Regions from separate parts of the Luteimonas sp. gir genome, predicted to be linked through region 2. Evidence: predicted binding sites of a transcription regulator. Region 2 holds the regulator's gene; each other region holds the start of a gene.
The links. Region 2 encodes HrcA, which represses chaperone genes, less so after heat shock. Its sites were predicted from a motif close to TTNGCACTCNNNNNNNNNGAGTGCNAA; they were not measured.

Region 1 (2,263 bases), on a different contig from region 2:
ATTCGCAAGGAAGAGGTGAGACATGACGTCGAAGATTCTGTGTTCCGCGATTCTCGCAATGGCGTTTTCTGGAGCTCCGATTGCTTCTGCAAGTCCTTCGGTCGAGAGCGCATCCATGATAGTTCAAGACTTGCAGAACTATGCAGAAGTCCGCAATCTGACATTGAGGGATATCAAAGTTTCTCGCAAAAGCGCGGCGGGCCTCGAAGCAGGCATAAATAGCGAATCGTGCACTGTTACCGCCACCGTCTCCATTCCTGGGGGCACGGGCGTCGAAGTATCTGCAACGGCTCCGACGTGTACACAGGCTATGAATATGCTGAAGGAACTAATTTCAGAAATGTCGCCTGTGTCCTAACCAAGCGCGTCGGATACTGAAGACGTTAGCTAAACGGAACGGCCCGCTTGCGCGGGCCGCCGGTCTGTATCCAGCGGTGGCTACTGCGGCACTCAGGCCGCGAACAACGCCTTCATCTTCTTCAACGCGTTGGCCTCGACCTGGCGGATCCGCTCGGCGGACACGCCGTACTCGTCGGCCAGTTCCTGCAGCGTCACCTTGTGCTCGTCGTCGAGCCAGCGGCGACGGATGATGTCGCGCGAGCGGGCGTCGAGCTTGGCCATGCCTTCGCGCAGCAGTTCGAGCTGGTCGGCCTCGCTGTCGCTGCGCTCGTAGGCCTGCGCCGGGTCCTCGTCCTGCGCGACGAGGTAGGCGACCGGCGCCGGTGGCGCATTGTCGTCGTCCTCGCCCGCGGGCGCATCGAAACCGATGTCGCGGCCCGACAGGCGCGATTCCATCTCCAGCACTTCGCGCTCGGAGACGTTGAGATCGGCGGCAACGGTGCGCACTTCCTCGGCATTGAGCCAGCCCAGACGGGTCTTGCTCTTGCGCAGGTTGAAGAACAGCTTGCGCTGCGCCTTGGTCGTGGCGACCTTCACGATGCGCCAGTTCTTGAGGATGAACTCGTGCATCTCGGCGCGGATCCAGTGCACGGCAAAGCTCACCAGGCGCACACCGACGTCCGGATCGAAGCGCTTGACCGCCTTCATCAGGCCGATGTTGCCTTCCTGGATCAGGTCGCCCAGCGGCAATCCGTAGCCGTTGTAACCGCGGGCCACATGGACGACGAAGCGCAGGTGCGAATGGACCAACTCGCGCGCGGCATCGAGATCGTCATGATCGCGATACCGCTGCGCCAGCGCCTGCTCCTCTTCGACCGTCAGCACCGGAATCTGGTGCACGGCGCCGATATAGGCATCGAGCGAACCGAGCGGGCTGGGGATCGGCAGGCTGTTGGCAACCAGGGCGTGGGTCATGGTCTGCGTGCTCATGAAAGGATGGTAGCAGTCTCCAGATATGACTGCTAAGGCTGCCGGAAGTTCCCGAGTGTTCTGGCCATGGAACGTCCAACGCTTTCTGGACAGGGACCGTTCACCCAAGCGGGTAGCCGCGCCACCGCTGTGGGCCGTCTCCAGAGGGTCAAGCCTGCGCCTGTCCGGGCTAATCCAGGATGAAGATCAGGCCCAGCCGGCGATACCTGCGATCGTCGCCCGAGCCGATTCCAGCGCCGGCGAGACCGATGCGATGCGCGGCCGACGGTCGAGCATGCAGGCCAGCGCCGCCTCCAGCAGACAGGCATGGCTTTGGCGAAGCGACTGGCACTGGTCGGCCGGCAACAGGCCCGCCGTTGCGGCGGCCTCGAGCAACGCCGGGGTGGCCCGGGGCGCGAGCAGCCCGGGATGCGTCGCCGCGCCCTGCAGCACCAGTGACTGGGCCAGGAACTCCAGATCCACCAGCCCGCCCTCGCCCTGCTTGAGGTCGAACCGGTCGGCAGTCGAACGGTCGAGTTCGCCACGCATGCGCCGGCGCATCGCGGCGATCTCCTCCCGCAGCGCCACAGGCTCGCGAGGCCGGGCCAGCGTGTCGTTGCGGACCGACTCGAACGCCTCGCGCATCGACGCATCGCCCGCAACCACCCGCGCACGCACCAGCGCCTGGTGTTCCCAGGTCCACGCACGCTCGCGCTGGTACTCCGCGTAGCTGGCCAGCGACGAGACCAGCAGCCCTTTGCCGCCGTCCGGGCGCAGGCGCACGTCGACGTCGTAGAGCCGGCCACCGCCGGTCACCGTCCCCAGCAGCGCGACGATCTTCTGCGCCAGACGCGCCGCCCAGCGCTGGGCATCGAGCGGCCGGGCGCCATCGGATTGGGCGTCGGCGGGCGCGTCGTAGAGGAAGACCAGGTCGAGATCCGAACCGAACCCCAGT
Region 2 (2,263 bases):
GCCAACTGGCTGCCACGTGCCAGCAGGGCTTGGTGTTCGTGCTGGCCGTGGATCTCAACCAGGCGTCCGGCGAGCTCGGACAGTTGGGCGATCGTCGCCGGCCGCCCATTGATCCAGGCCCGCGAGCCGCCGTCGGCGCGCAGCGTGCGCCGCAACTGGCAGGTCACACCTTCGTCGAGCTCGTTGTCGCGCAGCCAGCGCAGCGCCGGTGCGGCGTCGTCCAGCGTGAATTCGGCGTGCAGCTCGGCGCGCTCGGCGCCGTGGCGGACGATGCCGCTGTCGGCGCGCTGGCCGGACAGAAAACCCAGCGCATCGACCAGCAGCGACTTGCCGGCGCCGGTCTCGCCGGAAATGACGGTCAGCCCCGGACCGAACTCGAGGTCGGTGGCGGTGGCGACGGCGAAGTTGCGAATGGCGAGGTGGGTGAGCATCGGTGGAATTGTGCCTTGGCGGCCTGCGGTCGTGTAGCGGCGGCTTGATAGCCCGCGCACGTCTCACCGGTGGAGACCGCGCTTGCATCGGTGGCGGCGGCGCCGTATACCGCCCGCATGTCGTCCGACACCCGCCATCCGCTCGACCCGCGCGCCCGCCAACTGTTGCGCACGCTGATCGGGCGGCACATCCGCGACGGCGAGCCGGTCGGGTCGCAGACGCTCGCCCGGCATGCCGGTCTGGATGTGAGCCCGGCGACCATCCGCAACATCCTGGCCGACCTGGAAGAAGCCGGGCTGTTGAGCTCCCCGCACACCTCGGCCGGGCGCGTGCCCACCGCGCAGGGCTACCGGGTGTTCGTCGATTCGCTGCTGCAGGTCAAGCCGCTGCGCGAGCAGGAGCTGGTGCGGCTGCGCGGGGAGCTGACCGGGGCCGGCGGGCACCAGTCGCTGCTGGGCAGTGCGTCGGAGCTGGTCTCGGCGATGACGCGCTTCGTCGGCGTGGTCTCGGTGCCGCGACGCGAGCAACTGGCGTTCCGGCACATCGATTTCGTGCCGCTCGACGGCCAGCGGGTCATGGCGATCATCGTGTTCGCCGACCACGAGGTGCAGAACCGGATTTTCCAGACCCGGCGCAGCTTCGACGCCGCCGAGCTCGAGCGCGTGGCCAACTACCTGAACCAACATTGCGCGGGCCGGCCCATGGCGGTGGTGCGGGCGACGCTGGTCGAGGAACTTCGCCACGCCCGCGACGAGATGGAGGCGCTTCTGGCGCAGACGATGGAGTTGGCCGAACAGGCGCTGGTGCCGGCCGACGAAGACATGGTGCTGGCCGGGCAGAATCGGCTGATCGGGGTGCAGGACCTGTCGGATCTGGACCGGCTGCGCGAACTGTTCGAGGCGTTTTCCCGCAAGCGCGAAATCCTGCAGTTGCTCGAACGCACACTGCACGCGCCGGGCGTGCGCATCTTCATTGGCGAGGAAACCGGCCTGGCGCCGCTGGAGGGCGTGTCGCTGGTCACCGCGCCCTATGCCGCGGGCGGGCGGACGCTGGGCGTGTTGGGGGTGATCGGCCCGACCCGCATGGCCTATGACCGGGTGATCCCGGTGGTGCAGGCGACCGCCGATCTGTTGGGCGCGGCGCTCGGCGGCCATCCTGCGGCAGGCGAGGGCGCGCCGGGCCGCACACCAGACGCGGCCTAAAGTCACCAGGCGCGGCGGCGTCGAGTTCCCGGCCGCGGCTTGAAACCGCGGCGGCCAGCCCCATAGCTGGGCGGGTCGGCGGCCAGACGCCCGCCCCGGAACCAGACATGACCCAGGAACAGCACGAGACGCAGCACCCCGAAACCCACGAGTCCAACGACCAGGCCACGCCGGTCGAGGCCCAGCTGACCGAGCAGGTCGAGCTGCTGAAGGCCGAGCTCGAACAGGTGCGCGCCCAGAGCCTGCTCGAGCGCGCCGACCTAGAGAACCAGCGCAAGCGCCTGGCGCGCGAGATCGAGACCGCGCGCCGGTTCGCCAACGAGCGCCTGCTCTCGTCGCTGGTGCCGGTGTTCGACGCGCTCGAGGCGGGGCTGGCGAGCGCACCGGAGAACGATCCGCTGCGCGCCGGCGTCGAACTGACGCTGCGCGAACTGGTCAAGGCGACCGAGAGCAACGGTCTGCGCGTGGTCGCGCCGGCGGCTGGCGACCCCTTCGACCCTGAACACCATCAGGCGATGAGCATCGTCGAGGTGCCGGGCGTGCCGCCGGGCGCGGTCGCCCAGGTCTTCCAGAAGGGCTACCTGCTCAATGAGCGCCTGCTGCGCCCGGCGATGGTGGTCGTGGCCAAG
Region 3 (2,263 bases), on a different contig from region 2:
ATCGTGGTGTTCTCCTTGGAGACCTGCACCTTCTTGGCGCGGCCCAGGTCGTTGATCGTCGCCTTCTCGAGCGACAGACCCACTTCCTCGGAGATCACGGTGCCGCCGGTCAGCACGGCCATGTCTTCGAGCATCGCCTTGCGACGGTCGCCGAAGCCCGGGGCCTTGACGGCCACGACCTTGACGATGCCGCGGATGGTGTTGACGACGAGCGTGGCCAGGGCCTCGCCCTCGACTTCCTCGGCGACGATCAGCAGCGGCTTGCCGGCCTTGGCCACGCCTTCGAGGACGGGCAGCAGGTCACGGACGTTGGAGATCTTCTTGTCGTGCAGCAGGATGAACGGATCGTCGAGGTCGGCGGTCTGCGACTGCTGGTTGTTGACGAAGTACGGCGACAGGTAGCCGCGGTCGAACTGCATGCCCTCGACGACGTCGAGTTCGTTCTCCAGGCCCGAGCCTTCCTCGACCGTGATCACGCCTTCCTTGCCGACCTTCTTCATCGCGTCGGCGATGATCGTGCCGATCGACTCGTCGGAGTTGGCCGAGATCGTACCGACCTGGGCGATCGCCTTGTCGTCGGCCGTCGGCTTGGACAGCTTCTTGAGCTCGGCGACGGCGGCCTGCACGGCCTTGTCGATACCGCGCTTGAGGTCCATCGGGTTCATGCCGGCGGCGACGGCCTTCGAGCCCTCGCGGATGAACGCCTGGGCGAGCACGGTCGCGGTCGTGGTGCCGTCACCGGCGTTGTCGGACGTCTTGGAGGCGACCTCCTTGACCATCTGCGCGCCCATGTTCTCGAACTTGTCGGCCAGTTCGATCTCCTTGGCGACGGACACGCCGTCCTTGGTGATCGTCGGCGCGCCGAAGCTCTTCTCAAGCACGACGTTGCGGCCCTTCGGGCCGAGGGTCGCCTTGACGGCGTTGGCGAGCACGTTGACGCCGCGCACCATCTTGGAGCGTGCGTCTTCGCCGAAGCGGATTTCCTTAGCAGCCATTGAAAACTCCGGAATTGGGATAGGGGATTAGGAATTTGGAAACGCGCAGGACACAGCTGAGTCGCAAGGAACGGGGTGGGCGCTGACGCCTCGATTGCCCGCTCGCGAACGCCTTGACGTCCTTCGCTTTCGATCAGCCGACGATCGCGAGGATGTCGTCTTCCTTCACGATCTTGTATTCGATGCCTTCGGCCTTGTAGGCGCTGCCCGAGTACTGACCGTAAATCACGATGTCGCCGACCTTGACCTTCGGCGCGCGCACGCTGCCGTTATCCAGGGCCTTGCCCTCGCCGACGGCGACGACTTCGCCCTTGGTGGGCTTTTCCTTGGCGTTGTCCGGGATCAGGATGCCGCCGGCAGTCTTCTCTTCGGCCTCGACGGGCTTGACCACGACGCGGTCGTACAGCGGCTTGAGATTGCTCATTCCAACCCTCTCTAAGTGATTGATTGTGAAGAAAACGGGCCCGAATTCTAGCACTCGCCCTTGGGGACTGCTAGAACGCGCGGCGCACGCACCCCGGCAACCCGGGACGCGAGGGGAGATGGGTGCGCGTGCCGGCTTTACAAGGGGGCGCGCAGAAAAATCATCAGATCACCCAAACGCACTGCCCCGGCACAGGGCCGGGGCAGGCAGACACGCTGGCGGTGGCTCAGCGGAAGCGCCAGGCGGCGACGAGCATGGTCTCGCCGTCGTTGGGCTGCTTGATGCTGGCGTTGGAGATGTGCCGGGCCAGCAGCGAGAAACGCTGCCAGCGCCAGCCGATGGTGCTGACGAACTGCGGATTGCCCGACAGCGCATCGGTCTGGCCAATCTGCGCGCCGACGCCGAAGCCGGCGGTGAATCCGTTGTCGCGCTCGTAGCGGGCGCCGCCATGAACGACGCCGACATCCTCGTCGAGATCGAAACGGGTGTTGTCGCGGGCACGGACATAGATCGCACCCAGCTCCCAGCGCAGGACGCCGTGGGCGGTGCGCCGCCACTCCGGCATCCAGGCCGCGGTCGCGACCACGGTGGTCTCGTTCTCGCGCGTGGCCGAGACGCCGACACCAACATCGATGGGGGAGGCCGCCTGGGCGGCAAGCGGCGCGGCCAGGACGAGACCGGCAGCGAGGACGAAAGACGAGCGAAGGCGCATGGGGACCGCCAAGACAGCGTAGGGGAAGGAAAGTTAAGTATACCGGCGAGTTCACTAATCGTTGGACGCGTGAACTGCCCACCGGCGGGATAGACCATCCCCAACGGGCCGGCGCAGCGTCGCGCCGAAGTT

Region 1: a site for HrcA is predicted at 1,339-1,365, ahead of rpoH (RNA polymerase sigma factor RpoH). Genes of this name have one in related genera too.
Region 3: a site for HrcA is predicted at 1,467-1,493, ahead of groES (co-chaperone GroES). Genes of this name have one in related genera too.

What each region holds. Positions count from the first base shown of each region.
Region 1 is NZ_JBBAXQ010000002.1:108,707-110,969, reverse strand. Features, by position in the region: gene WAF18_RS04255 (hypothetical protein) at 23-358, shown strand; gene rpoH (RNA polymerase sigma factor RpoH) at 451-1,329, opposite strand; gene glnE (bifunctional [glutamate--ammonia ligase]-adenylyl-L-tyrosine phosphorylase/[glutamate--ammonia-ligase] adenylyltransferase) at 1,516-2,263, opposite strand, start outside.
Region 2 is NZ_JBBAXQ010000013.1:61,777-64,039, forward strand. Features, by position in the region: gene recN (DNA repair protein RecN) at 1-431, opposite strand, end outside; gene hrcA (heat-inducible transcriptional repressor HrcA) at 549-1,634, shown strand; gene grpE (nucleotide exchange factor GrpE) at 1,742-2,263, shown strand, end outside.
Region 3 is NZ_JBBAXQ010000002.1:93,669-95,931, reverse strand. Features, by position in the region: gene groL (chaperonin GroEL) at 1-995, opposite strand, end outside; gene groES (co-chaperone GroES) at 1,129-1,419, opposite strand; gene WAF18_RS04195 (acyloxyacyl hydrolase) at 1,646-2,131, opposite strand.